4 regions of the Paenibacillus sp. FSL K6-1096 genome follow, and region 1 is predicted to be linked to each of the others. Evidence: riboswitches for the same ligand, from Rfam matches in the RefSeq annotation. Region 1 holds a riboswitch; each other region holds the start of a gene.

Region 1 (7,172 bases):
CCCGGCGGTTCTTGGCCCGCCCGGCCTCCGTAGCATTGGAAGCGATGGGATGATATTCGCCAGAGCCGGTCGGGCTGAACTTCGTCGGGTCCAGGTTCGGATTCAGCAGCAGAATCTTCATGAAATGAAGGGCCCGGTCCACGCTTAGGTCCCAGTTCGAGGAGTATGTGCTGTTAGAGATCGGAACATTATCGGTATGTCCCTGCACCAATACCTCGTAATCCGGGAATTGCTGCAGCATCGTAGAGATGGACTTGGCGAGCTGGCGGGCATCATCCTTCACCACCGCCTGCCCCGAGGCGAACAGAGCGTTGTCGCTGATCGTAATCATCAGCTGGGACTGGTTCAGCTTCGTGCTGAGCAAGTCGGTCATTCCGTTATTCTTAATATATTGATCGAACTGCTTCTTCAGCTTCTCCAGGTCTTCCTGCTCCTTGGCGCGAAGCTTGGACAGCTCGGCCGTTCCGGTATTCTTGTCAATCACACTGTTCATTTTGTCTTTCTTGCCCTGGTCCAGCTGGGTATCCGTAGGCGAATCGGACCGGTATTCCAGAACGCCGCCGCCGCCGCTGAGCGCTGAGTTGAAGGCTTCGGCCATCTGCTGAAATTTCACAGCGTCCGTAGCACTCATGGCATACATAACCAGGAACAGCGCGACCAGCAGGGTCATCAGGTCAGAATAAGGCAGCAGCCAGGATTCGTCGGCATGTTCTTCGTGATCCTCATGCCTAGTCTTTTTGCTCACTCGAACCGCCCTCCTTCTCGCTCAGCTTGGCGCGTTCGGACGGAGTCAGGAAGACTGACAGCTTCTGGTTAATGGCAATGGTCGATACCCCGGACTGTATTGAGAGCAGACCCTCTACCATCATCAGACGGACTTCAATCTCCTTCTTGGAGATCCGCTTCAGCTTGTTGGACATGGGGTGCCACATGACATAACCGGTGAATATCCCCAGCAGGGTAGCAATGAAGGCACCGGCAATGGCGTGAGCCAGGACGTCCATATTACTCATATCGCCCAAGGCGGCAATCAGCCCGATAACCGCCCCCAGCACCCCTAGTGTTGGAGCGTACATCCCCGCTTGGGAGAAGATCAGTGCGCCGGCTTTGTGTCTATCCTCGGTTGCGTGGATATCCTCCATTAAGACATCGCGGACGAATTCCTGATCGTTGCCGTCAATGATCATCCGCATGCCGTTCCGTAAGAAGGCATCCTCGATTTCATCCACGCTGGATTCCAAAGCCAGCAGGCCCTCGCGGCGGGTGATCGAAGCCCAGTCCATGAACATGGTGATCAGCTCCGGCTTGCCGATCATCTTTCTTTTGACGAACAGAATCTTCATGAGCTTAGGGAAGTTCTTAACCTCTGACATAGGAAAGGCCATGAAGACGGAAGCGGTCGTCCCCAGAAAGATAATGACGTAGGCCGCGGGGTTGTTCAAGCTGGCCAGCGGAGCATGCTTAAGGACCATCCCCCACACTACAGCGATCAGACCAAACACCAGGCCCAGAATTGTTGAAATTTCCATTTATGCACCTCATCCATGAGTAATAAGAAGTGATCGACTGCCCGCGTATTTCGTCCTTGAAGCGCGGGAGAACACACTGCTCGTAACCAAATCACGTATATTCTTATTTATCGACAGCATTCCGTTTTTTGTGAAGTGATTTTTTCGGCTATAATGGATAAGGTAAGGTATTATTCATTAGCGGAGAAAACGGAGTGATTGATGTGGGAGTTAAGCATGGCAGAGATTACAGTGAGATTCTGGTTGATCTGACAGGAGCCGTCGGACGGATTTCGGACGGATACATTTTTTTTGAGATGGACCCTGAGGAATGGGAGCACCTGCCGGAGGAATCGAAGCTGGAGGTGTGGGAGGCGCTTGCGGAGGATCTGTTCTATGCGCTGGGCAATGAGCCGGTCATCCAGGTGGGCAGCGGGGTTGTGATGTACGACAAAGACACCCACCGTATTAATATTCTGCTTGGTGATGAGGATCTGGCTTCCGTTCTGCTGGTGTAAGCCATCCGGCAATTAGCCCCGCGGTTTGTCCCCGGGATCAGCCCATGTTAAAATTGGGAGGAAGTAATATTTGCCGGGAATCAGGAATACATTTAATCAAAAAAATCTTTGGCCTGGCACATCCCTTGGACTTTCAGAAGCTGAGGGATGTTTTATTTAAGGAGAGAGTGCAGTACTGTACAGTTAACTTAGCAAGGGAGGAAGCACATTGCAATTTACAGAGGAAGAGCTGCAGGAAGAGGTCGGCAAGCTGGAGGGCTGGAGGCTGGAGAAGGAGAGCCTGGTGCGCAAGTACATGTTCAGTGAATACATGAAGGGAATCGCTTTTGTGGATGAGGTGGCTGCCATCTCGGAAGCATTCGATCATCATCCGCACATCACCATTGATTACAAGACCGTTATTCTGCGCCTGGCTGCAGATGCGGAGAAGCTGGATATCCGCCAGGCCCATCAATTTAATGAGGCCTTTGAGAAGAACCGTTAGGGAGACAGTATCTATAGATATGGAAATGACAGGTGAGCCTGAATCATAAAAATGCCCGCTCCAGGAGAGAATTCTCTGGCAGCGGGCATTTCACATTGAATAGTAGACGTATTATTTCTTCTCGGCCAGCCATAACGCAATGTTGGCAATTTCTTCAGGGGCCAGCTTGTCTTTGAAAGGAGGCATTTGCCCGCGTCCCTTGGTGACAATCGTGAAGATCTGTGCTGCATCGTGCTTGCCGCCTTCCTGCTGCAGGCTGGGGCCTACACCGCCCTGAAGCTGGTCACCGTGGCAGGAGATACAGCTGGCCTGCACGGTAGCCTCTGCACTGGCAGCATCCAGCACCACCTCAGGCATCGTTGGTTTATTCTCTTCGGCCACCTCGGACTTGCCGGGTAAGGTAAACATTAAGATCACTGCAAAGGCGCAGGCGGCAAAAAACAAACCGCTCATGATCCATTTCTGCATCTGCATCCGTCCCTCCCTGTAAGCTGCTTCTTCCATTATAGCGGATGGTGAAGCGTTATCATAGTATTTGTGTCAAAAAAACGAACGGAAAACCCCTGCTTTTTTGCACATAACCATGCCTCGGGTGTTATTTGTCATAGACCATGCAATAAAACGGCTTATTGCCGGTAGGCGTTCTGCGTTCATACGTATCGGTTATGGTGAACCCGCTCTTCTGGTAAGCGCGGATAGCGCGCTGATTCCAGGTCAACACCTCCAGATCGATCTCCCGCTCCGGGTAACGGGCCAGTGCAGCCTGCACGATAGCCTTCATGAACTGCTGCCCCAGGCCATTGCCGCACAGGTCCGGCCGCATCCCCACGCCGAGCCTGACTACACCCTCCATGGGGAACAGCTGGGCGAACCCGCACAGAATGCCTTGTCCGTCCACCACAGAAACATATTGCTCGCTGCGCAGCTGCGGGTCCCCGAATTCCACGCCTAGTGCCTGCATCTGCTCCCAGGACATCCAGCCGTATATATTGTAAGGCGGGCTATATTCCCACTTGCAGATCTCTTCGGCATGAAGCGATTCCATCGGTACTACATAAAAGGTTAGCGGAGAACGAATCATAGGCCAGTCTCCTCTCGTTAAATGCTCTTGTTAACTATATATACATCATACGCCTGATTCCGCGCAAATTCCTTGCCGGGAGGCGGAAACTTGACAAATGCGAAAAAATATTTTCTGAAATGCCGGAAAGGGTGTTTGGCCAATTCTGAGACGGGTAAGTAGGGAGTAAGAAAGAAAAAGCTCTTCCCCAAAGATGTGTTATCATCCTGGAAAAGAGCCTATGCATTAGCAATATGAAGTCTATTGTACGTCGTCGTTGTCCTGGGAATCCGTCGCTACCGTCTTGTAAGCGTCTGTGCTCATAATGCGCTTGGCACCGATATAACGGTTGACATAATAGCTGTCGCTAAGCGAACTGATGGTAACCCCGCGGGAAGAAGAAGCATGTGCGAAATCGCCGTCACCGACATAAATGCCGACATGGGAGACGCCTCTGCCATTGGTATTGAAGAATACAAGATCGCCTGCTCTTAGCTCATCACGGGATACGGCTGAGCCCATCTGGTATTGGGAACCCGATTGGTGCGGCAGATTAATGCCGATCTTATCAAAAACATACATGGTGAATCCGGAGCAATCAAAGCCATTGGTGGTAGTACCGCCGGATACGTATTTGGTTCCGATGGCCTTGTCGATCACCTTATCCATCTTGGAATCCGCGAAAGCGCTTCCTGCCCCGATTGTGAAGATAATGGATAAGCTCAGTACTGCGGCTGCTAGCTTCTTCTTCAAAAGTAAATACCCCTTCCGATGCCTACGAGGTTAGCTTAAGGGTTCGGTTGAAGGTCCCCTATGACCCCTCTTAGAATAGGAGGTCAATTCACCCAAAACTGGTTCCCCCGTTTCCCTAATTCATTAGGGAACTCGGCACGACTGTTGATTAGGATTAGCTATTTATCCGATTCATGACAAAAACTTGATTAAAAGTCACTCAATAATTACAAAAATGTTACTAAAAGCTCACTGCGATAATTGTAGCAAAGACTGCAGAGATTGGCAATCACTAATAACATATTAATGCATCTTTTTTGTGTTTTTTAGAGTTATAGCCCATCGTTAGGACAAATATCTATGCGTACAGCCAGTTTTATATGTTTTTTTCTTTTGGTTTTCCATAAAATGCTGTTTCAAGATCGGAAATCCGGTGTAAAAGGTAGAATAAGGTAAAGGAAAAACCCGGAAATGATTACGGCAATAATCAAATTCCGGGCTTCTATAAGTTACATTTGGATGTTAGAGGTTAACAGTTGCGGGGTTTGATTCAAACGTTCAGCTCAATCGTACGCGACAGCCTGGTAGGCTGTGGTGCTCATTACCCGTTTGGCGCCAACGTAGCGGTTGGCCCAGTAGGACTGGCTCATTGAAGTGATAGTGACTCCGCGTGAACTGGAAGACTGTGCAAACTTACCGTTTCCGACATAAATACCAACATGGGACACTCCGTTGCCCAGGGTATTGAAGAATACGAGATCGCCGGAACGGAGATTGCTCTTGGATACGGCCGTCCCTACTTTGTACTGTGCCTTAGAGGTGCGCGGCAGGGTAAGTCCTACATTCTTGAACACATATTTGGTGAATCCCGAGCAATCAAATCCGCTGGTGGTGGTGCCTCCGGTTTTGTACGACGTTCCAATGGTTTTGGAAATGACTTTATCCATTTTGGAATCGGCGAAGGCGCTGCCCGCCCCAAGTGTGAATACCATCACAAGACCCAGCGCTGCGGCGGTGCATTTCTTCTTGAAGTTCTGAACTCTCAACAGATGTACTCCTTCCAAGGCCTGCGGGGTTAGCTTAAGGATTCGGTAGAAGGTTCCCCTATGACCCCTCTAAAGCGAGATCAATTCACCCAAAATATGGTTCCCCCACTTCCCGGTGCAAAGGAATTAGGCGTGTTAGGCACCAGAATAGTGACATATCGACAACGTTACATTTCATGGTTGGCAGAAATTCATGTCATAAAGATTACAACTTTGTTACTAGTACAGCCATCATTGTAACAGAGGATTTTCCGATTTGCAAATGCTTTTACCCATCCGGCTGTCTATGCCCAAAGAAAAAAGAGTCCTGCGCCCTGGGGAAGGGGCGGTGACTCTTTTTAGTATGCCGGATTATCCGGAGTTTATTGTGGAAATGATTTGCTGGACCATAGATGGTACTGTGCAGCGATTCCCCACATGTCAAGCAGGTTAGAGGGCAGCGGGGCTGCCTGGCGCAGCAGCAGTGCGGGCAGGCCGGGATACAGCAGCGCGGACGCACTGCAGATCAGCAGCACGGCGAGACTGCCCGCCCCCATAACGATAGATATACCAATGGAGGGCAGCAGTACCTTGAGGCAAACCAGCAGCGAGGAGAACATCCCGGTACCGGCGGTATATCCGAACTGCATATAGAGCAGGAGCTTGCGGATGATGAAGAGGTAGAGGAGCCAGCCCAGCACATAGGGCACAAGCTTCAGCAGAAGCGGATAATTCATGATGCCGCCAAGCAGCAGCCGGTACATACGCGGAAGCAGCCAATAGAGCGGAAGCAGGGTCAGCACCCACTCGGCAAGGCTGAACAGCAGCACAGGCAGCCCGTACTTTTTCATACCCGGAAAAAAGAACAGCCCCCGCGCCCCGGCGCGCTCCTGATGAAGCTCATGCAGCAGACCTGCCCGGATGAAAGGGGAGAGCAGCAGCCGCAGGACCGTCAGGCCCAGGAGGAGCCACAGCCACCGGAGCACCGCAGGATCGCTCTGCAGGGCCGTATGCCCCTCGATATAATACAGCAGCCTGCCCATTTCGCTGCCGCCGGCGCCCGGGTCAGGGTAGCGGAGCAGCACAGGAACCACGGCGCTTTTAATGAATTTGTACAGGAAATATCCCCAGAACAGCCGGTAGATAAACAGCAGAATCAATATATAGAATTGCTCTTTCATGCTGAGCCAACCGCGGGCTATTGAACTTTTCACCATTCCCTCACCTCACCAGCCAAGAGTTCCGAGCAGAGTTTCCAGCAGTGTCGTCGCACTGAGCGTCCAGCGGGAGAGCGTGCGCTCCTCCAGCCCCGCCATGCGGAAATTGTTAAGATGTCTGCTCTCCAGCAGGACAGAATGCATCGGATCAATCTCAGCGGAGACCAGAGGTGCCTTGTACGCTAACTCGAAGGATGTGGACTTGCCCTCGCCATTCCAGTACTGCTGCACGGTGTACCCGTCGGAGAAGGTGAATTTAACGGGGACATCGGAATATAGCGTGCCTTTGTTGCTTACGTCCACTACCGCCTTGTACCCGGGTGCTTCGCTGCCGCCGGCCTCACTGGCAGAGAGCCTTATATCGTCCACTGCGAAATCGGGAGCGCCTCCGGCATAGACATAGCGGTCAAAATAAGTCTGCCAGGACTGCTTGGTTACCTTCTCGACAATCTTCTGGAAGTCGGCGGTGGAAGGATGCTTGAAGCGGTATTTGCGGGCATAGGCGGAGAGAATGGCATCCATATTCTTGGCTCCCGTAATCCGCTCGATATCCTTCAGCACCAGCTTGCCCCGGATATACACATTGCGTGTGTAGGCATCGTCGCCGCTGTATTTCCAGGTCTCCAGA
Region 2 (7,172 bases), 3.4 Mb from region 1:
CCCCCTTGCGTTTGCTGGCCAGATAGATGAAGAACGGTACACCGAATACGGCAATCAAGGCACCTATCGGTGTTTCATAAGGCGCATTAATCATTCTGGCCGCAATGTCGGCAACCAGGACCAGAATACTGCCAAGGACCGCGGAGCAGGGAATAATCCAGCGGTAATCTACCCCGACGAGATAACGCGTAATATGAGGAACCATTAATCCGACAAAAGCGATCGGACCGACCGTGGACACCGCCGCTCCTGCGAGGATGACCACGATAATCATCCCTGCAGCCTGTACTAGACGGGTGCGCTGGCCGAGGCCTGCGGCGACATCCCGCCCCAGACTCAATAGCGTAATCGAGCGCGATAGCATCAGCGAACCGATGAGGGCTGCCGCGACCCAAGGAAATATAATCTGCAGTTGCTTCCAGCTCGCTCCGCCAACCCCGCCGGCCATCCAGAATGCGATATCCTGGGAGAGGCTGAACAGAATGGCGATGCCCTGGCTGACCGCCAGCAGCAAGGCGCTTACTGCCGCACCGGCCAGAGTAAGCCGGAGCGGAGTCAGACCGCTGTGAGAGAGTGAACCGATTCCGAACACCAGCAGCGAGGCCACAGCCGCTCCAATGAAGCAGTACATCATGATGTACGTGAAGGATAACGAAGGTGCGAAGGCAAAGGCCAGGGCCAAGCCGACGCCCGCCCCGGCATTAAGCCCGAGCAGTCCGGAATCCGCCAGCGGATTGCGGGTCATACCCTGCATAATTGCCCCGGCCACAGCAAAGCATGCGCCCACCAGTGCTCCAGCGGCAGCCCGGGGAATACGCAGCTCCCGGATGACCTGATGCTGCGGCAGCTCCGGATTGAACCGGAAGACTGCCTCCCATACGGTAGCCAGCCGGATATCCGCTGCGCCAACCGATACAGATATCATCAGTCCGAAGAGAATCGCCGCTATTCCCAGCACGAGAATCGCTGCTGCGGCAGCCGGCCGCGAGCGGACACGTGTGTTTCCTTCATCAGAAGGAGCTTTCAGAGCAGAATCTGTGGATGAAGCCATTACCCGTCTCCTTATTATAGATGATTATGATTCTCATTATCGCAAAGATATGGATATTGTTCAACATTTAAAAGAGGCAGGCTCCTATATCCTGAGGATATAAAAGCCTGCACAATGCTCCGCAGATAAAGAACTTATTTTACAAAGCTGCTCAGAATATCATCGATGGTCTTGGAATTGGCTATAGGACCGCTGTACAGCCAGCTGGTATCTTTGCCGAACTCGTGAACATTCCCTGCCTTGACGGCCGGAATCCCCTTCCAGACAGCCCCCTCCGTAATCTCAGCTCCGTCTGCCTTGTCACTGTTCACCAGAATGATATGCTCAGCAGTCAGCTCAGACAATTTCTCAAGTGAAATCGGGTTCCACGGTGCTCTGGACTCCTCAGGAATCTCAGTCACCAGATTCGGAAGCTTCACTCCAAGATCGCCATACAATACCGCACCGCTGCTGCGGGTCTCATCTACGATGAAGAAGTTCTTTGACACCAACCATAGAACAGCTACTGAATCATCACCGATAGCAGCAGAGACGGCAGCTTTGGCGGAAGCAGCTTTCTGATCATAGTCTGCAATGACCTTCTCAGCTTCCGGAGTCTTGTTCAGCAGCTCACCGATCTTGAGCAAGGCTGCTCGCCAGTCACCGCTGACTTCATCGCCAAGTACATAGGTTGGTGCGATTTTGTTCAACTGGTCATAGAGACCGTTCTGAACTGTGCCTTCCGACTGGACGATGTGGAAATCCGGCGTGAAGCTGGTGACTGCTTCCAGCGGCAGATCATAGCTGATCGGCGGAACATCCTTAAGCTCAGCAGCGAGGTATTTCTGAGTACCATTCTTAGTAGACCATTGGGCAACCGGAGTCACGCCAAGCGCTACAAGATAATCCTCCAGATAAGAAGCAATGACGCGCTGAGGATTAGCGGGAACAGTCACCTGATGACCCATGGCATCCGTTACGGTCTTCTCCACAGCGGGTGCGGCAGTTGCTGCAGGTGCCGCTGAAGCCTCCGCAGCAGCTTCCATTGTTGCCGCAGGTGCGGTGGCTGCTGCATCGTTACTGCCTGCATTGCCATTATTATTTCCGCAAGCGGACAGCAGCAGTGTTGTGGTCATCAGTCCGGCCACCGCCAGCTTCACACTTCCTGATCCTTGCAGGTTGAACGAAAACATTGAGTACCCCTCCTGTTGTATGTTCCCCTCATGAATGGCAAAAGTCCTGTTACCTTTACCTTGTCTATACTGATGATATTGATTCTCATTCTCTCTGTCAACTATAAAAACGAAAAACAGCCGCCTCCGCACCACGCAGAGACAGCCGTCTTCATCGAATCTTCTATATTATTTGTGCAAATGGAAAGGTACAGTCGCAATAACTATATCCTTCTGATTCATCAGATAAGAGCGGATGAACAAGCTGGTCTGATTATGCAGCACCGCCTGCCACCAGTGCTTGGTCACGAATTGCGGAATGAGAACGGTAATATGGTCTGTAGCAGCGGTCTTCCACTCCACGGTATCGATAAACTTCACCAGCGGGCGGATGATGCTGCGGTACCGGGAGCGCAGCACGATCAGGCGCACGCCCGGGTTCCACTCCTCCCACTTCTGCTCCATCTTATGAATCTCTTCCTCATCGAAGCCTACATATACTGCAACCACATTATCCGTCAGCGACTTGGCATAACTGATCGAATGCAGTACGGCCCGGGTAACCCCGGCCACCGGCACGACCACAGTACTTCCCTTAATGCAGGGCTTGTCGGTAGCCGGACAGATCCGCAGCTGGTCGGCAATGTTCATATAATGGCGGTGAATCCGGTGGAACACGAAGATCACGACCGGCAGGAAGATGAAGGCCATCCAGACGCTGGAGAACTTGGTGATGATGAAGATCAGCGTAATCGTTAACGTGGTCAGCATCCCGACCGTATTCACGGCGAACTTGCTCTGCCAGCCTTGCGGCTTCGTCCGGTACCACTGGACCATCATCCCCAGCTGTGACAGGGTGAACGGAATGAATACCCCGACCGCATATAACGGAATCAGGCCTTCTGTATTCCCGTGAAACGCAGCTACCAGCAACGCGGACATAATGCCGAGGAAAATAATCCCGTTGGAGAAGCCCAGCCGGTCGCCGCGCACCATGAAGGCATGAGGCAGATATTTGTCTTTGGCGAACATGAATGCCAGCAGCGGAAAGGCGGAATAGGCTGTATTGGCCGCCAGGAACAGGATCACCGCCGTAATTCCCTGAATGAAGAAGTATAACCCGCCGCGGCCGAACGTGGACTCGGCAATCTGCGAGACCACTGTCGCCTTCTCATCCGGTACAATCCCGTACCAGTAGGCCAGCAGCGTAATTCCGGTGAACATAATGCCGAGAATCAGGCCCATCAGCATCAGCGTTTTTGCTGCATTTTTCTCCGCAGGGGCCTTGAAGTTAGGAATGGCATTGGAGACCGCCTCCACCCCGGTGAGCGCAGAACAGCCGGAGCTGAACGCCTTCAGCAGCAGGAACATGCTCACGTTCGAGACGGCCGAGCCAATCTCGGGAACGCTGGCATGGGTGCCGCCGGTCATGTATTTGAAGACCCCTGAGATAATCAGGACAAAGATCGAGACTACGAACAGATAGACCGGGATGGCGATGAAGGACGCCGATTCGGTTACCCCGCGCAGGTTGATAATCGTTAAGAGCAGAATAACGGATACCGCAATAAGTACACTATGACCATGCAGGCTCGGAAAAGCGGAGGTAATCGCATCCGTACCCGCCGAGGCACTTACCGCCACCGTCAGGATGTAATCGACCAGCAGCGAGCCTCCGGCCAGGAGGCCGGTATGAACCCCGAGGTTGCTTTTGGCGACAATATAGGCCCCCCCGCCCTGTGGATAAGCGAAGATCGTCTGCCGGTAAGACAGAATCAGAATGGCCAGCAGGCCCAATACGGCTAATGCAATTGGCAGGGAATACCAGATCGCGGTAAATCCGGCGGCGACCAGTACGATTAAGATTTGTTCTGTTCCGTAGGCTACCGACGAGAGCGCATCAGAAGACAGGACAGCCAGTGCTTTCACCTTGGATAACTTTTCATGATCGAGTTCGTTCGACTTCATCGGACGCCCGATCAATAGTCGTTTTACCTTGCTTACCATTGTAGTAACAGTTCCTCTCTTGGTTGAGTTGAATCGGGGTTCCGTGCGCTGTTTTCATAAGTGGATTTCATAAATGCAGGCACCAAAATAAGCATACGGAAATGATCCGCATGCCTAAGAGTGCATGGTCATTATCCCACTGTTGCTTACGAGGTTAGCTGGCGGATTCGGGCTGTGGCAGCCCTACGGTTACAGGTCCTGAAACCCGCTCCCGATTCACCCCTTTTGGCCAAGGCCAAAGTGTGGTTCCCCCGTTCTTCCTTCCGGAAAATTCAGCGCGTATTCAACTTCTCACAAGGACTAATATTAAGCTACAATGCCCCTTCCGTAAAGCGGTGAAACAAATGAAAAAAGAATGAAAAGCATCCAAAACCACCAAATCAATGATCCGGTAAGTCTAGATCTTTCATTCTCTTTCATTATCCCTTTAAGACGTGATTTTACAGGGTTTGTGAAGATATTTGTGCAGCACTTATTCTGCCGTTTCCTCTTCGCGGCCAGTCCATAGCAGAACAGCAATTAATGCAAATGCGATGAGGGCCAGCAGAGGGACGGTGATGAACCCGAACCAGTTCAGATAATCCTTGTTGCACGGGACGCCGATGGTGCAGGGAATCACCTTGCTGAGTGCAGGAATCTTCTGCTCGGCGTAATGATAGATGGAAATACTGCCGCCGATCAGACTGAGGGGAAGCACGTACGGAATGATCCGCTTGTCCGCCCGGTAGGTCGCGATCCCCAGCAGGAACAGCTGCGGGTACATGAAGATCCGCTGGAACCAGCAGAGCTTGCAGGGCTCATAGTGCAGCACCTCACTGAGATACAGGCTTCCCGCTACAGCCACTACACAGACGAACCAGGCCAGATAGAGACAATTGCGGCGGCAGAAGGCGGAGAAGCCGGTCATGGGGTTGCCGCAGCTCCCGCTGCTTCCTGAATCCGTGCATCAATCTCTTCCATATTAAACGGCTCCTTCACCTTGACTCCATTCACGAACAATGAAGGTGTATTCGTTACCCCGGAATCCGTTCCTAACTGAATATCCCGGTCGAGCTCCTTCTCATAGGTGCGTTCGTCAATATCCTTGCGGAGGACATCGTAATCTACCGGCAGCTCCAGCTGCTTGGCAAGACTCACCATGTAGTCAGGAGTGGCCCATTCCTTATCCTCGGCACCCTGATTCGCGTAGATGGCATCGAAGTATTTCCAGAAGGCCTCCTGGTTCTGGTGATAGACCGACAGCGCAGCGAGTGAGGCGGTACGGGAGTCAGGGCCGATAAAGGCCAGATTCACGAAGTAAAAGGACGCCTTATTCTGCTCCACATACTGCTGAACGATCTGCGGCTTAATCACTCCAGTGAACTGGGCACATGCCGGACACTTATAATCGCCGAACTCCACGATCTTCACCGGAGCATCCTCCTTGCCGAGCCGCATCATCTCGCTGTAATTAAACGAAATCGGAGCAGCATTGGAATCTGAGTCCGTGTCTTTGGAGGCGAGCAGATATAATCCGACAAAAATAATGATGACAATAGCTATCGTGCTCACGATCACAATTCTCGTCTTCTGCTTCTGCTGCTCCAGCTCTGCCCTGCGCTTGTCCTGCTTGCTCATTTGGGGAACCGTGACTTTATTCTTTTTCGTTTTGCTCAAAGAGAGTTCCTTTCCGTCCTCTGGACTAAGGTGATTAAAGTTCAGTTACTTTTCATTAGTATATAATTAAACCTCTGCTGTTGGCAAACCCATTATCCGGCTTCTGTGGCCCCGGACGAGGAGGCTCCGTCATCCCCTCTGTGGCTTCCAAAGAACACTTCTGGGGAATGCTCCAGCGACTGCAGTACAATCCGGACGATGAACCGGGTGCCGCCGCCTTCTGCCGGCTCCGCCCAGATCTCACCCTGCATCAGATCGACCAGCTTCTTGCAAATTGCCAGCCCCAGGCCTGTGCCGGGGTATTTGCGGTTGTGCGAGCCGTCCACCTGAGTGAACGATTGAAAGAGCAGCTTCAGCTTATCCGGCGCAATGCCGATCCCGGTATCACGCACCGTGAACTGGAGCGCCTGCGCACTCCCGCGGATGCCGTAGGATTCCGCTTTGACCGTAACAGAGCCGGAGGGAGTGAATTTCACGGCATTGCCGACCAGATTAATCAGAATCTGGCGGATTCTTGCCTTGTCTCCGGCATAATGGTCAGGCAGCCCCTCTTCAATCTCCAGATGAAGCGATACCGGCTTGTCTTTGGTACTGACCACGAACAGATCTACACATTCCTGCAGCAGTACCTTCAGCTGGAAGGGCTCCTTCGCAAGCGTCAGCCCCTCCGCCTCCAGGCGGGAGATATCCAGAATGTCGCTCATCACATGCAGCAGCGCATGGCTGCTTGTACTCTGCAGCTGCAGCAGCTCCAGCAGCCCCGGGTCCGTCAGCTCATCGGACAGCAGCTGGTTGATGCCGATAATTCCGTTCAGCGGGGTACGGATTTCGTGGCTCATGGTGGCCAGAAACTCGCTTTTCATCGTAACCGCACTCTCTGCGGCATCCCGGGCCTGAATCAGCTCCTGCTGATACTTCATCAGGGCGGTGATATCCTCGGCTACGATATAGACCAGCTGATCGGCATGATGCTGCAAGGGAAAGACGGTCACGCTGCAGACCATCTGCTCGCCGCCCTTGGTACGGATCTTCAGCTCCAGCTTGGACGACTGGCCGCGCGATGCACGAAGCACAGCCTCCCTGACTGCGTTCTCGTCCCGGTCACTGTATAAGATGTGTTTATAATCCCCCAGTTCCTCTCTTCCATACCCTGTCAAGCTGCGCAAGGAAGGATTGGCACTGATGATCTTCTTGCGGGCCGGGTCGATACACATCACCATATCCGGGCTATGCTCGAACAAGGCGGTATACCGCTGCTCATGAAATGCTGCCGACTGGATGATCCGCTGGCGGTCTCTATATAGAAG
Region 3 (7,172 bases), 2.3 Mb from region 1:
CAGCCATCAGCGGGCCGAACGGGACCGCTTGGGCCGCGGCAGCGCCTTGGCCTGCGGCGGCAGCGGAAGGATCGGCGGCAGCACCTTGGCCTGCGGCGGCAGCAGAAGGATCGGTAGCGCCTTGACCAGCCGCAGCAGCTGCTTGGGCAGCCAGCTCAGCAGGGTTGATGACATACTCCATGCTGTACACATCATTGATCGCCTTCAGCAGCAACGCAGCGCGCTCCGGCGTGTCCAGCCGTTCGCCTTCAGGTGCAGTGAAGGCTACACTTGCCTGACCTCCGGCCGCAGCGGGCAGCTCTTTGGACAGCTTATCCAGCACTTTTTGCGACTCGGTGCCTTCAATTTTCATCTCGGAGCTGGACTGAATGCCGTTCACTCCGATAAGGGTGCCGATCACACCGAGTATGACGATCCAGACAGCAATGAACATCCAGGGCCTGGCATAAGCCGATTTGCCTAAACGGTATAGAAAAGTAGACATGAATGGTTTCTCCTCTGTATCTCTAAATTTAGAAGCCGTTGCGTAAGTAAGCGAACATCGAATTCAAATATTGGTCAAACGGCATAGCTTCGGAGTCTGCACTCAGCTGCTCGCCCGGCAGCATCACATTCAGCCGTCCGTCCAGAATGGGCACGAAGGCCCCGTAGACGGCACCGGCCAGCAGGTGGGTATATCCATCGGCATACCGTCCATGGGTGAACTGCTCCAGCGTCTCCTGGGCGGTGATCTGCAAATGCCGGAAGACATTGAGAATGTAAGGCTCCAGGGACGGATGCTGATGCGCCAGGGAGACGAACTGCCGCAGCTTATGCAGGAACTCCGAGGTGAATTGGAGTTTCAGCAGATTGTACAGGACATCGAGCGGCGTAGCATCCGGCGGCTGAGCGGCCAGCGTGTGATCCGCCTCTTCTTTCTCTTTGGCTGCAATATTGCCAATGAAATAAGCGGCGACCGCCTCCTCCTTGCAAGAGAAGTAATTGGCAAAGGTCCGCCGGGAATAACCGGCCTTCTGCACCACATCGTCCACAATGAAGCCGTCCATGCCGTGCTCAAGCGCAAGCTCAAAGGCGGCGGTGGACAAGGCGTAGGCGGTGGCCTCCTTTTTTTTGTCCCGCAGGTTCAGTTTGGAATTCAAGCTTCCTGTTTCCTCCTTTCTGCTGCTATTGCGCTGAATAGCATGGGTTGAATAGTAATAGCTATAGGTTATATTATTGCCCAAAGGGCAATGTTGCACAATGAGCATCTAGTGACGGAAATGTGAATATTTCAAATTTTACGAATAAACCCGCTTTCGCAAAAAGGCGCAAGAACGAGCAAATCCCCGGCCGCATAAGAGCGCAGCGCAAGAATGCGCCTTCATTCGTATAGGGACGGCGGGTTTGGCTTCTTTTGCCAACTGCCGCGTTTTACTTTGCCGGGCCGCAGGCGTAAGATTCAATCATCAACCGAATGACATAACACTGTTCTCACAGGCGGCTGAATTCCGTTACGGGAACGGGGGAACCAACGGGTGAAGCGGCGGAAGTGATGCTGCTGCACTCTGGGGTGAATCCTTACTGCGTGCTGCTATGACACCGGTAAGGTAGGGCAATCTCGCTGCCCGAATCCGTCAGCTAACCCCGTAAGCCTCGAAGAGAGAGGATGAGCGCCATGATCGATTAACCGACCACGGAGAGCCCTGTTGCTGCTGTGGTCTTTTTGCTGTACGGGTAAGGGAGGAAGCCCTCAGGTTGCGCTTGAAGTGGCTGGGGGGAAGGAGCCGGAAGTTTACTGGGGGCGAAGAGTGGACGGGAGTTAGAGTTAATGAAGAGCACTAGTGCACCCGAACCACCTTGCGCCTCCGCTCCCATCTAACCAAGCAGTCCTGCTTGGAAACCCAGGCGGATTAGTAACGGCGATAGTAATACAACATCTTATAACAACAATAATTAATCACTTGACTCATCACCACAATCCACTGAAAGGAGGGGATTACCATCGCTACTGTATTCATCGTCTGCTTCTGGGCGGGGCTGGTGCTCCTGCTCAGCGGCAGTATTCACGGGCATGGCCTGGCGGGACATATCCATGCGGGTGGCAGTGATGCCGGAGGGCCGGGGGTACTGCCGATTCTGCCGCTGATGGTGTCGGTCACCGTCTGGGGCGGCACGGGTTACATGCTGACAAAATTCAGCGGGATGCAATTGCTGCCAGTGGTGCTGGTCTGCACCGTGATTGCCCTGCTGCCGGGCATTCTGCTCTATACGGTGCTGGCCCGGATCATGACCCGGTACGACAGCAGCATGAGTGAATGGGAGTATGACCCGGCCGGTCAGCTCGGATATATTAGCATCGCCGCAGCGGACGGAGCCGTCGGGGAGATGAAATATGTGCTGCTCGGCACCATGCGCTCCATCGGCGTAAGGGCTGAACCCGGACAGGAGCTGAACCGGGGCGACCGGGTGATTATTGTGCGGGTGGAGAAGGGGCTTGCAGCGGTAACGCTTTTTGAACGGGAAATGGGACAAATTGAATAGGGAGTGTCGGAGCTAATGTTAATTCTCTATGTTACTGGAGCAATCGTTGTAGTGATTCTGCTGGTCCTGTCCAGCATCGTGACCGCGTATAAGAAGGTACCGCCCAACCAGGCAATGATCGTATACGGCCTCGGCGGCAAAAGAGTGGTGCAAGGCGGCGGGACCTTCGTCATCCCCGGCTTTCAGAACAATAAGACCATCTCGATGATGCTGATGAGCTTCGATGTCATTCCGGCGCAGGCCATGTTCTCCCGGCAGGGCATCAAGCTCAACCTGGAGGCCGTCGCCCAGATTAAGATCAAAAGCGATCCCACCGCAATCCTGACCGCCAGCGAGCAGTTCATTGACCGGCCGGAGGAGGACCGCGAGACGATTATCCTGCATTCGGTGGAAGGCCATCTGCGCGGACTGATCGGCCAGCTGTCGGTCGAATCGATTCTGAAGACCCCGGATGAGATCAACAGCAAGATGCGGGAGACCTGCTCAGAGGACCTCGACAAAATGGGGCTGGAGGTCGTCAGCTTCACCATCAAAAAGATTACCGATGACAAAGGGTACATCGACAATATGGGGGTACCCGAGATTGAACGTATCCGCCGTGATGCCAGCATTGCCAAAGCGGAGGCAGAGCGCGACATCCAGATCAAGCAGGCTGAGGCGGAGAAGGAATCCTCGATTGCCAAAGCCAATGCCCACCAGGCGACGATAGAAGCGGGAACGGCAGCCCGTGCGAAGGAATCCCTGTTCGAGAAGGAGCTGAATATTAAGCAGGCCGACTTCAAGCTGGAGACCGAAGTGAAGAAGGCGCAGGCGGATCTGGCTTACGAACTGCAACAGAACAAGATCAAGCAATCGCTGGTCACCGAGCAGGTCAAAATCACCCAAATGGAAGCCGAAGCCAACCGGACGGTCCGCGAGATTGAAGTTGAGCTGAAGCAGAAGGAGCTGGAGGCGACAGTGATCAAGCCGGCTCAGGCGGAGAATCAGGCGACCATTATGAGAGCGGAAGCCGCCAAGCAGCGGCAGATTCTGGAGGCGGAAGCTGAAGCGGCCACGACGACCAAGCGCGGGCTGGCAACGGCGGAAGCAGAGCTGGCGAAAGGGAAGGCGAATGCGGAGATCGTTCAGCTCGCCGGGGCAGCCGAAGCAGGAGCTTTGCAGAAGAAAGCGGAGGCCTACAAGCAGTTCACGCAAGCGGCGCTGACCGTGGAATTCCTGAAGATTCTGCCGGAGCTGGCCGACAAGATCGCCTCCCCGCTGGCCAAGGTCGACAAGATCACGGTCATCTCCCAGGACGGCGCTTCTTCAGGCGTGAACAAGATTACGGGTGATATCGCCAAAATTATGGCCCAGGTTCCAGAGCTGACCCAGACACTTACCGGCATGAACGTGACTGAGGCGCTCAGCGGACTGCTTGGCCGGGATAAGGAGCAAGGGTAGGACTTGAGAGTTTAAGAACCTTCAGCCAATGAGGGTTCTTTGCCGTTTCTGCCCGTGAATCTTAGATTGACGAACGAAGGAAGGGAGTGGTAATATAAAAAACACAAAAAACCAAAAAACCAAAAAACCAAAAAACAAAAATTCTCGAGGTGCATCTATGCCACTTACAAAACGACGGCTGCAATTATTGGGGCAGCTGGTTGAACTGTATCAGCGCACCAGCCTGCCGATTCATTATGAGACGTTGGCCCGTTCACTCGGAGTCAGTAAATGGACGGCTTATGATATGCTGAAGGAAATCGAAAAGCTCGGGTTTGTAACCCGCAGCTATGAAGTGAACTCCAAGGACACCGGACGTTCTCAGGTAGTGTTTGCTCCAACCGTCAAGGCGTCCGACCTGTTCAAACAAAATTTGAGCGATTCCTTAAATCCGGCGGACTGGGAGCAGACGGTGGCCCATATCCGCAATCTGCTCCAAAGCGTAAAGAATGGCAATGTTAACGACCTGATTCAAAGAATGATGAACGAAATTCCTTCCAAGTCATCCAGCATTGAATTCTGCGGCTATATTCTCGGACTGCTGCTGGTCTATGTGAAGAAGCTGGGCGGTAGAACTGAAATGCTGATCCGTCTTGTGGTCTCCAAAACACCGAAGAGAGAGAACGGAATGCTGATGTTTGTCGGAACGGTTCTCGGGACGGTTATTCAAGCCATCAATGACGAGCTTGGGGACGAATTCACAGAGCTGGTATCCGAATTTCTCCGCATCATGGATCAGCTGTCGAGTCAAGACCAACAACGCTTGTTGGATCTGCTGCACGAAGCTTTAGCTTGACAAAGCTTCTGCTTTTTGAGTTTTTGGGTCTTTTGTGACTTATTAAAATAAATCCGGATGGAAGTGGAGTGCCATATGGGGAGAACAGGACTTGCATTGGGCGGCGGAGCCGTCAGGGGGCTGGCGCATCTGGGCGTATTGAAGGCTTTTGAGAGACATGGTATCCGGATAGACCGGATTGCCGGCACAAGCATGGGCGGGGCCATTGGGGGCCTATATGCAGCAGGCATCTCTGCCGGGGATATTGAACAGCTGCTGCTAAGAACACCGAAATACCGTTTGCTGGATATAGGAATCCGGCACAGGGGCTTGTTTGCCGGCAATACGGTCCATCATACAATCAACGAATTGCTGCAGAGCCGCGGTAAGCATGACCTGCGAATCGAACAATTTCCGGTGGAATTCAGAGCGATTGCCGTAGATCTGATTCGGGGCAAGCAGGTGGTGCTGGATGAAGGTGAGCTGGGCGTTGCACTCCGTGCTACCACCGCATTTCCAGGTGTTTTTGCACCGCTGATGGCTGGGGATCAAATGCTTGTGGACGGCGGGGTATTGAACAACCTGCCGGTGGAGGAGGTGCTGGGCGGGGATATCGATTATGTGATTGCTGTGGACGTGGCGAGAGAGCATGAGAATAAGCCGCCGCGCAATATGTTCGAAGTGGTCTACCGCTCGTATAGTCTAATGACGGCCGAGCGTAAACATGCAAGCCTGAAGCTGGCGGATTATGTGATCCGGCCTGACGTTGGCTCCTATGCAGCCTTTGACTTTACCAAGACACAGGAATGTATCCGAGCGGGAGAGGAGGCTGCCGAACAGAGCATGGAGGAGCTCAAGCATCAAATTCAAATTCGTATAGCAAGTAAATCATGATCTTATAAGGAGCTGGAGACGAATGAGAACAACATTAGATAAAGCGATAATGCTGGGGATTGGCCTGGCGGCTGCGGGGAAAGAACAAATTGAACTAACCGTCGGGGAATTAGTCAAAAAAGGAGAGGTGAGCCGTCAAGAGGCCCGTTCCCTGGCAGATAAGCTCATTCACCGCAAGGAGGCAGAGGAGCAGCGGATGGAAGCGCGGATTACCGGACAGGTTCAGGCGCTATGGTCCGAACACAACCAGGCGGTCTTGGAGGAGCTTGGGCAGTTGAAGCTTCGTGTGCTTGCACTAGAGCACCAAAAAGATCTACATATCTAATGGGGGTGCTTGATTGGGGGTACAAAAAAGGTTCAGACAATTGCAGCGTTACCGGACGATTACGTCCGCAATCGCCCGCAGCGGATTCGGATTCATTGTCCACAGCAGCATTGGAGCAGACGGTGTTTCTGCAGCAAGTGAAACGGATTGGCCGGGTGCAGGCAAGCATATCCGCCTGCTGCTGGAAGAGCTGGGTACTACATTCATCAAGCTGGGACAACTGGCCAGCACCCGGCCGGATCTGGTTCCGCAACCTGTTGTGAAGGAGCTGATCAAGCTTCAGGATGCAGTGCCTCCGTTTCCGTATGCCGATGTATCGAGAGTCATTGAAGAGGAATTGGGAGCTCCGGTCTCACAGCTCTTTCGCTCGTTTGAGCCCGTACCTATGGCTTCCGCCTCGATAGGACAGGTTCATCGTGCAGTTCTGGCAGATGGCAAGGAAGTGGCGGTGAAGATTCAGCGGCCGCAGCTTTCCGCGCTGGTCGAGACAGATCTGGATATCCTGGCAGATCTGGCGCGGCTGGCTGACCGCCGGGGCAGCTGGATGGCCAGCTACAGCCTGACCGAGGTGGTGGAGGAGCTGGGCAGAGGACTGCTTGCCGAGCTTGATTATAGCCAGGAGGCTGCTCATCTGGAACACTTTGCCCGCACGGCGGGCAGGAAGAGCCATCTGCGCATTCCGGCCGTGTACCGGCCGTATTCCAGCAAAAGGGTATTGACCATGGAATATATCGAAGGTATACGCTTATCGAATGTGGAGCAGCTGAGTGAAGAGGGGATACGGACCTGTGTAGTGGCTGAACGGCTCGCAGGTGCTATTTTTCAGCAAATACTCGTTGACGGTGTATTTCATGCCGATCCCCACCCTGGCAATATTCTCGTTCTCTCCGGGGAAGAGATTGCGTTGCTGGATTTCGGGATGGTTGGACGGTTATCTGCGCATACCCAGAAGCATTTCGCTTCCTTCATCATCGCTCTGCGGAACAGAAGCTCCAAAGGCGTAATGCGTGCCATCGAACAGCTCGGCATGATCCCTGAGAAGGTGGACCGGGATAAGCTGTACATAGATGTAGAGGAGATGCGGCTGAAGTTCTACGATATTCCGCTTAAAGATGTGCGCTTGGGAGATATGCTGAATGATTTGTTTGGCGTGGCGTTCAAGCATGGGATACGTGTTCC
Region 4 (7,172 bases), 480 kb from region 1:
GCATCCCCGGACCCGGCAAGTGGAGCAATATCAGCATCCTCACAGTATACACCGCCGATCCCCTCAAGCTGCGGACTCACTGCGCACCAGACACTGGTTGCCGCCCCTTGCTGGACCGTCTTCATCTGATTCATGCGGTTGGCCGGAATCTGCTTGCCTTCCTCATCCAATGCTCCCATACCGCGCAGCTCGTCCTCTGACAGATGCCGGGCCAGGTCGGTCAGGATGCTGCCGGGGTGCACAGCATATGCCCGGACCCCTTGAGCTTGCCCCCTTCTATCCAGCTCAAGGGCAAAGAGAACATTCGCCGTCTTCGATTGGCCGTAGGCAACCCATTTGTCATAAGACCGCCGCACGAAATTCACATCCCCGTAATCAATCCCGGCAATCCGGTGCCCGCGTGAGGACACAGAGATCACTCTTGCGGACCCGGCCTTCACCAGCGCAGGCCACAGCCGGGCAGCCAACTGGAAATGACCCAGATGATTGGTGGCAAACTGCCCCTCATATCCGCGGGCATCCCGGGTCAGCGGCGTAGCCATAATTCCGGCGCTGTGAATCAGGATATCAAGCGGACGGCAGGAGTCCAGGAACTGCCGGGCGAAGGCATCAACCGATGCCGGGTCCAGCAAATCCAGCGCTGCAATCTCGGCTCCGGGAATGCCGGCCAGGGTATGCCGCGCTTTCTCCGGTGTCCGTACCGGCACAATCACCTTAGCGCCGGCCGCAGCCAGCACACGCGTGGTCTCCAGGCCCAGACCGGAATACCCGCCGGTCACGACCGCTATTTTACCGCTGAGATCATGTCCTTGTATAACTTCCTCTGCTGTAGTGTCCGCATCATAGCCTGAAGGAATCGGGTGCTGTCTCCCCCGCACATCATTCCATTCTGTATTCATTGTCCGTCCCTCCTCCGTTCCATTTCGGCGATGAACCTGCCGTCCTTGATCTCCTGAAAGTTCTTAAGCTTGTATCTCATCAGCTCCAGCGCATCCGTCAGCTCAGCAAGCTGCTCCTCAATCAGCATCCGGTGCCCGTCCAGCACCTGATAACATGCCTCATAGTCACTTTGGGCAGAAGCCGCGATATATTCCTGAATTCTGCGCAGCGGCATATGGGTTCTTTTGAGGATCGCCACAAAATGCACCCGGTCCAGCTCTTGCCTGCTGTATGCGCGCTGGCCATTCTCCTTGCGTGTCGCCGGAGGCAATAGCTTGATCTTCTCATAATAGCGGATGGTATCCTGGGTAAGCCCTGTCCGCTTGGCAACCTCGGCAATGGTGTATACAGGCTCCATGCCGTCCACCTCCTTCTTCGTCTCAAATCATAATCGCTGGAGTATGGTCCAAGTCAAGCCGGGATCGGCGATTCATAAATGATAATATTGTATAATTACATATATCTGGAATAGGAGGAATGATCATTTGAACTGGCTACAAGAAGACGCCGCCGCCAAATGGCGCGCAGAAGGACAACGTTATGTTAACGATATTAATTATTATGTCCATAAAGGATTGACTGAAGGCTGGGACAAGGCGGGGGATGAGCCCGCAGGGGATTCACGTTCTGCCCTTGCCGCCAAGGTCTATAAAATGATCCGCGGGGCTAATGAGCAGGGGAAGATCGCTGAGCTGAGGGAGCAGCTGCCGGCAGCAACGTGGCCGCTGGAACGGCAGTTCCAGAAGGAAATGCGGGCGATTCGCGGTATCCATTTTATAAGTAATGATGATGTCGTCTTCAGCACCGGCTCACCCTGGGAGAATAATGCTGTGGTGACTGTGCACAATGAGGCTTTTTCCGTATTTAGCGGATACAGCCTGGTCGGGGCCTCTCCCGGCAATCAGCTCCATGCCCTCGCGGGCAAGCAAGGCATTACCATTATGCAATCCATGGACAGCACCTTGCAGGGAGAAGTTGTAGCTGAGCTTTCCTGGCGGGAGCTGAACGGGAAGATTCAATCGCTGGACCCGGACTTTCCCGTTCTGAACATAGACAGCCTGGATCAGGAGTTACCCTTGGAAGAAGTGATTCCTTTTAACGAAGGACATGCGTTATTGCTGGTCACCAGCCAGGGAATCTTCCTGGTCGAGCAATCGCAAGAGAAGTCATGGAGCGTGAAATTGCTGCACCCGGATCTCGAAGAATATAAGGAAGATGAGATGGAGCATATCGAGATTGATATGGCGCATGGTGCTGTATCGCCGGACGGAAGATGGATCGCACTTGGCAGCCAGGGCAGCGATCATCTTTTGTATGACATCACTACAGGGCAGGTGCACAGCTTCAATCCGGAATCCAGCTACCCGCACTATACTATATTTACGAAGGATCAGCGCAGCGTATGGTACAATGCCTGCCACTTCTATAATGGTGCTACCCTTGCCGTGTCCCTTGAACAGGTGGAGGCGGGCGAGTTCCCTGCGGAACAGGATTATCCGGTCGTGAACGAGGAAGCCCGGGTCTATGCGGCAGCCGCTCTGGAGGATGGTGTTGTCATTGGCGATGCTTATGGCTACTTGAGGCTCATTAATGCAGAAGGCCAAGAACTGTGGCGTTACTATGCCGGGAGCACCATATCAGGGTTAGCTGTCAATCCAGATGAGACCTTGCTGGCCGTGGGGACTTACGGAGGCATGCTGCACTTCCTGGACCTTCATGCTACAGAGCGCAGCGGCTATGAAATTACAACGGGATCGGTTCGTGAGGTTAAGCGGATCATTGCCTGGAAGAATCAGAATAGCCCGCTGTGGTGGTGATAGGACCGTAAATTGGCTAAAAAAACATAAACCGGCGATTGAGCGAGATAAATGGCAGATAATCAGCTACATATATGAGTTTTGGCTTCCAGATGATTAGCCATACAGCCATTTACTGAAAACAAGGCAAAAAGCACTCTTTTCCATTTTTACAAAGGGCTCCTGAAAAGAGTATGATTCGTGTTGAAAGCAATTGAACGCATTCATGAAAATTAGCATATTCATGCACGCTGAATTTCCGCTATGCGGAAAACGGGGGAACCATCCGGCCGTCAGGCCGACTTGGGGTGAATCCGAAGGAGAGGGCCATTTGCGCCGTCTCCGGCAGGTAGGGCGACTCTCACCGCCCGAATCCGGCAGCTAACCTCGTAAGCGCCAAGAGAGAGATCATGATCCGCCACGTTATGGCGTCAGGCGTCTTCCGCCTGCACCACTAGCCGCAGCAGAGGTCTTCCTCTGTCTGCGGTTTTTTGCGCTTAATGAAGCCTTACCCATCCGTTAGCCATTCAGGAAGGAACGTGTCCACATGCCAGACCCCTTACCCCAGGCAGCAGCCGCTGCCGGATTCACCGACTATGTCCAGGACTACAGCGGACCTGTCTATGCCCTTAGCTGCTTGCTGCTGGAAAAAGGAGCCCGCGCCGAACAAGCCGCTGCCGCTACCTTCGCAGCGCTCTATACAGAGTGGGCAAAGGGCCGCCTCCCGGATAATGCCGGCGCTGCGGACGCTTACCGCGAGTGCATCCGGCAGTGTGCCCTGTTGGCCCCGGACCGCAGCCGCTGTACCTGTGCCCTGCTGAGCTGGGAGGATATGACCGTCAGCGCTCTATGGTATGGCCTGCAGCTTCCCCTGTCCGACATCAGCGGAATTCTCCAGCGCAGCATCCCGGAGCTGAAGGTCCAGCTAAGAAGCATAAGGGAACAGATGGCGGCTGCCAGCTCCCAGATCCCGGCGGTCCACCAGCCTACGGCGGGGTGAGGGGGAGGGCGTGGTCTGATCACAGGGGCCTGAACCTGCAATAAGCCGCAGCTTCCGCTACGGCTCTAACTCATGGCGCAGATCAGCGCTTGCCCTTCCCGCCCTTGACGAACCGCATGAACGCCATGCAGCAGCCCAGCAGCCCCAAACCCAGCAGCAAGGTCTGTAACGCTCCCAGCCACGTAGACCGGTCTGCAGGAATCAGGCTGCTGATAATAATCAGCAGAATCGAGACCGCAACCAGCACGGGAATTCCTCTACTTTTCTTCATAACCACTCATCACTCCCAACTGCTAATAGTACTAAGGTACACTATCGGCAGATGTTTAACCAGTTTGGGCGGGCTGGTGGGGGATTCTCAATTCCCCTTCATCGCTTCAATCTCGGCAATGAGATGATCGAGCTTATAACCATTGGTCTCCCGGGAGAAGGCCTTCATCTCTTCTGTCTGTCCCTCAAATGCAGACAGCACATAGTCGTCTTCGACCACATAATACGTGCCATACCGGGTAAAAGAGTAGCTTCCTTCCTGCTCTTTACCGACACCCTTTTTGACCGCTGCGACAATCTTCATGCCTGGTTTGAGTTCTGGCTCAATTCCTTTAAACTCAGAGTTATAGATAAGGTTAATCGTGTCGCTAACCTCTTCACCCGTAACAACTTCCTCGACCTTCACTTGAAATGAGGTGAACTCCGGCCGGTACGGCTCCTCACCGGATGCTTCTAATTTCTCTGCCAGATTACCCTCTGGAGTGCCAGGTTCAGTAATCAAGTCCACACTGAAATCCGGCATTTGCTGAACCACTTCAGCTATAATGACCGAATCAGTATAATCCAGCACCTCTTTAAACGTCAGATCCCGCAGATCGACATTCTGTGGTGAGCCCGTGGATAATGGATACTCCTTACGCAGTTCGTTTATTTTTTCTGGTGATAGGCTGGTGGCTGAAGACTTATCCGTAGTGGAAGAGGAAGGACCAGAACAGCCTGTGATTAATCCAAAAGCAATACATGCCGTGGCGGCAGCAGTTATTATTTTTTTGATGTTCATCTCAACCCTCCATTAACATATTTAATATTTATTATTTAAATCACTAGTATCATGTGGTCTTGGAACATAATAATCTTCATAGTTTCCACCAGTTCTCATAATGGACTCAGCATTAGTTGGGTAATAGAGTTCGTTAGGGTGGCCTAACCCGAGGGCATGGCCAATTTCATGTGTAATTGTTGCAATTTTATGAATAGTTGGATTGGAGCCACTGTACATGGAAGTATAGGGTGTCATAAAAATTTGTGCATATCTAATTTTCCTTGAGGAGTTTTGTACATTGGAAGAATTAATAATGTATCCGTCGGTTGACTTAGAGTCAGTTATTCCAAGTACGCCCGTTCCTATAATACCGAATCTTTGGTCCCAATAGGCTTTAGTGGTCGAGGCAATATCCAGAGTGGAAGCCCCAAAACTGGTTTGGCTTGTTGTTACTTTTTGTGAGTAAGTGGGCCATAAATATGAGGCAGTAGTATATGCGCTACTGTATTCAGTGCTTAAGTTATCTCCATTAATTTTCAAATAAGCCTTACCATTACTGATATTATCCCATTTAATTGGATAAGCAGTCGGATTACTCGTTGGACCGGTATAATAAATTTCATGTGCGTTTGCAGTAGAATTTAAGATAGGAATAGTGAACGTTAGCAATGCTACAAGCTAAATTGTTAGCGCTTTCCTTTTGCTCTGCATGTAGATAATGCACCTCTCCCTCATAAGTTATTAAATCTAGATATGGTTATATTTTGCATATTATTCCTTCCTCTATCAATACTTTTATGGTATTTTTTTCATTAATGTTCAATGGTTTCAAAGAAAGACCCGTCCATTGAACTGGACGGGTCTTTCTACAACAACTATTCATTAGGTCACAAGCGTCTAAGCAGCCCGTAACTTACAATCCTGCCAGCATCCCTTGCGCGAAATCCATTATGCCCTTAGGTTTTAGTTGTGTGCACTCTTAGATTTTATAAGCCTTCATCGCTTTTCTGATCTCTTTGATGCTAGGGCGCTTGCCGTACATCAGGACGCCGGTGCGGTAGATCTTGGCGGCAAGCCAGCCGAAGAGGAAGGTGGTCGCCAGCAGGATCGCCAGCGAGACCATGATCTCCCAGAGGGCGACCTCCCCGACCCCGATGCGCAGCAGCAGGCTGAGCGAAGAGGTGAATGGCACGAAGCTGGCTACCTTGACCAGCAGCGTATCCGGGTTCGAGATGCTGAACAGCGGCAGGTAGAAGCTGACGAAGCCCAGCATCATCACTGGCATGACAGCCTGGCCGAGGTCCTCGGTCCGGCTGACAATCGAGCCGACGGCGGCATACATCAAGGCGTACAGGAAGTAGCCCAGGATATACAGGATGAAGCCATATACAAGAATTCCTACATCCAGCTGGCCCAGATCCATATCAAAATCACTCAGAATGCCGGAATTGTGCGGCAGCATCAGGTTAACTGCAATGCTGGCCGAGATAATGGCAATCTGCATCAGTCCGACCAGGAAAATGCCGATGACCTTGCCGAACATTTGAGTTAACGGCGAAGCGCTGGTAATGAGGATTTCCATAATGCGCGAGCTTTTCTCCGAGGTAATCTCGGCTGAAATCATGTTGCCGGTCATCATGACGGACATGAAGAACAGCATCAGCAGGACGTAGACCACCACATAATTGATGGGCGGTTTATCCCGAACTTGGTCTGCGCCTCCCGCAGCCCCGTCCGTACTAAGCTGCGCGGTATCGATCGACACCGGAGCGAAGATCGCCGCCACCTGGCTCTCGGTCAGCTTGTCGCCGACAATCAGGCCGGTGTTCACCTGCTGCAAGGCGGCCTGCAGATTCGTTCTCAGCTTGCTGCTGATGTCTCCGTCTTTGCTGTGATACGTTACCGGGGGCACACCTTCACTGCCCTCTGCGGCAAAAGTCAGATACCCTTCAATTTTCCCATCCTCAATCCCCTGCTTAAGCGTTGCATCCTCGGCGGAAGGATAAGCGGTGAATACGACTTTATCTTCTGCTTCAGCCGGCGGGGTATAAGCAAGCAGCAGCTCGGCAGGCCGGAAGCCCTGCTCGGCAACGACTCCGATCTGTGTCGCGTCCTTGGCACCGTCCTCTCCCTTGAACACCTTGATCAGATAAGGGATATTCATCCCGATGCTGAGCAGGAGAACCAGGATCAGGGTAGTGATCATGAAGGATTTCGTCTTTACCTTGTTCTTGAATGTGAAGCCGATAATGGTTGCCATTTTATTCATTGGATTCACCCACCGCTCTGATGAAGATTTGGTTTAGCGTCGGTTCCTTGATCTCGAAATGCTCGACCTCGCCTTGAGCCATCGCCGCCTGCAGAATGCGCTGTGCAGCGCCAATCTCGCTGATGGACAGCAGAT

Evidence for each region. Region 1 has a riboswitch for cyclic di-AMP ahead of MHI24_RS16925 (C40 family peptidase). Riboswitches for the same ligand answer to the same signal wherever they lie in the genome.
Region 2: another riboswitch for cyclic di-AMP. It lies ahead of MHI24_RS01635 (APC family permease); the one in region 1 lies ahead of MHI24_RS16925 (C40 family peptidase).
Region 3: another riboswitch for cyclic di-AMP. It lies ahead of MHI24_RS06600 (hypothetical protein); the one in region 1 lies ahead of MHI24_RS16925 (C40 family peptidase).
Region 4: another riboswitch for cyclic di-AMP. It lies ahead of MHI24_RS19010 (hypothetical protein); the one in region 1 lies ahead of MHI24_RS16925 (C40 family peptidase).

Annotation. Positions count from the first base shown of each region.
Region 1 covers NZ_CP150274.1:3,786,405-3,793,576, forward strand. Annotated here, with positions in the region: gene motB (flagellar motor protein MotB) at 1-745, opposite strand, end outside; gene motA (flagellar motor stator protein MotA) at 729-1,529, opposite strand; gene MHI24_RS16900 (hypothetical protein) at 1,733-2,026, shown strand; gene MHI24_RS16905 (4a-hydroxytetrahydrobiopterin dehydratase) at 2,235-2,510, shown strand; gene MHI24_RS16910 (cytochrome c) at 2,622-2,978, opposite strand; gene MHI24_RS16915 (GNAT family protein) at 3,106-3,591, opposite strand; gene MHI24_RS16920 (C40 family peptidase) at 3,832-4,323, opposite strand; cyclic di-AMP (ydaO/yuaA leader) riboswitch at 4,328-4,471, opposite strand; gene MHI24_RS16925 (C40 family peptidase) at 4,866-5,294, opposite strand; cyclic di-AMP (ydaO/yuaA leader) riboswitch at 5,352-5,491, opposite strand; gene MHI24_RS16930 (hypothetical protein) at 5,711-6,544, opposite strand; gene MHI24_RS16935 (M1 family metallopeptidase) at 6,554-7,172, opposite strand, start outside.
Region 2 covers NZ_CP150274.1:379,974-387,145, forward strand. Annotated here, with positions in the region: gene MHI24_RS01625 (iron ABC transporter permease) at 1-1,051, opposite strand, end outside; gene MHI24_RS01630 (ABC transporter substrate-binding protein) at 1,186-2,223, opposite strand; gene MHI24_RS01635 (APC family permease) at 2,392-4,209, opposite strand; cyclic di-AMP (ydaO/yuaA leader) riboswitch at 4,338-4,497, opposite strand; gene MHI24_RS01640 (disulfide oxidoreductase) at 4,682-5,116, opposite strand; gene MHI24_RS01645 (DsbA family protein) at 5,113-5,865, opposite strand; gene MHI24_RS01650 (ATP-binding protein) at 5,958-7,172, opposite strand, start outside.
Region 3 covers NZ_CP150274.1:1,457,285-1,464,456, reverse strand. Annotated here, with positions in the region: gene MHI24_RS06610 (MMPL family transporter) at 1-484, opposite strand, end outside; gene MHI24_RS06605 (TetR/AcrR family transcriptional regulator) at 513-1,139, opposite strand; cyclic di-AMP (ydaO/yuaA leader) riboswitch at 1,469-1,647, shown strand; gene MHI24_RS06600 (hypothetical protein) at 2,020-2,520, shown strand; gene MHI24_RS06595 (SPFH domain-containing protein) at 2,536-3,960, shown strand; gene MHI24_RS06590 (Lrp/AsnC family transcriptional regulator) at 4,118-4,795, shown strand; gene MHI24_RS06585 (patatin-like phospholipase family protein) at 4,871-5,668, shown strand; gene MHI24_RS06580 (hypothetical protein) at 5,691-5,993, shown strand; gene MHI24_RS06575 (AarF/ABC1/UbiB kinase family protein) at 6,007-7,172, shown strand, end outside.
Region 4 covers NZ_CP150274.1:4,261,521-4,268,692, reverse strand. Annotated here, with positions in the region: gene MHI24_RS19025 (oxidoreductase) at 1-899, opposite strand, end outside; gene MHI24_RS19020 (MerR family transcriptional regulator) at 896-1,297, opposite strand; gene MHI24_RS19015 (hypothetical protein) at 1,425-2,756, shown strand; cyclic di-AMP (ydaO/yuaA leader) riboswitch at 2,975-3,147, shown strand; gene MHI24_RS19010 (hypothetical protein) at 3,283-3,735, shown strand; gene MHI24_RS19005 (hypothetical protein) at 3,818-4,006, opposite strand; gene MHI24_RS19000 (hypothetical protein) at 4,094-4,786, opposite strand; gene MHI24_RS18995 (zinc-dependent metalloprotease family protein) at 4,808-5,437, opposite strand; gene MHI24_RS18990 (ABC transporter permease) at 5,748-7,037, opposite strand; gene MHI24_RS18985 (ATP-binding cassette domain-containing protein) at 7,030-7,172, opposite strand, start outside.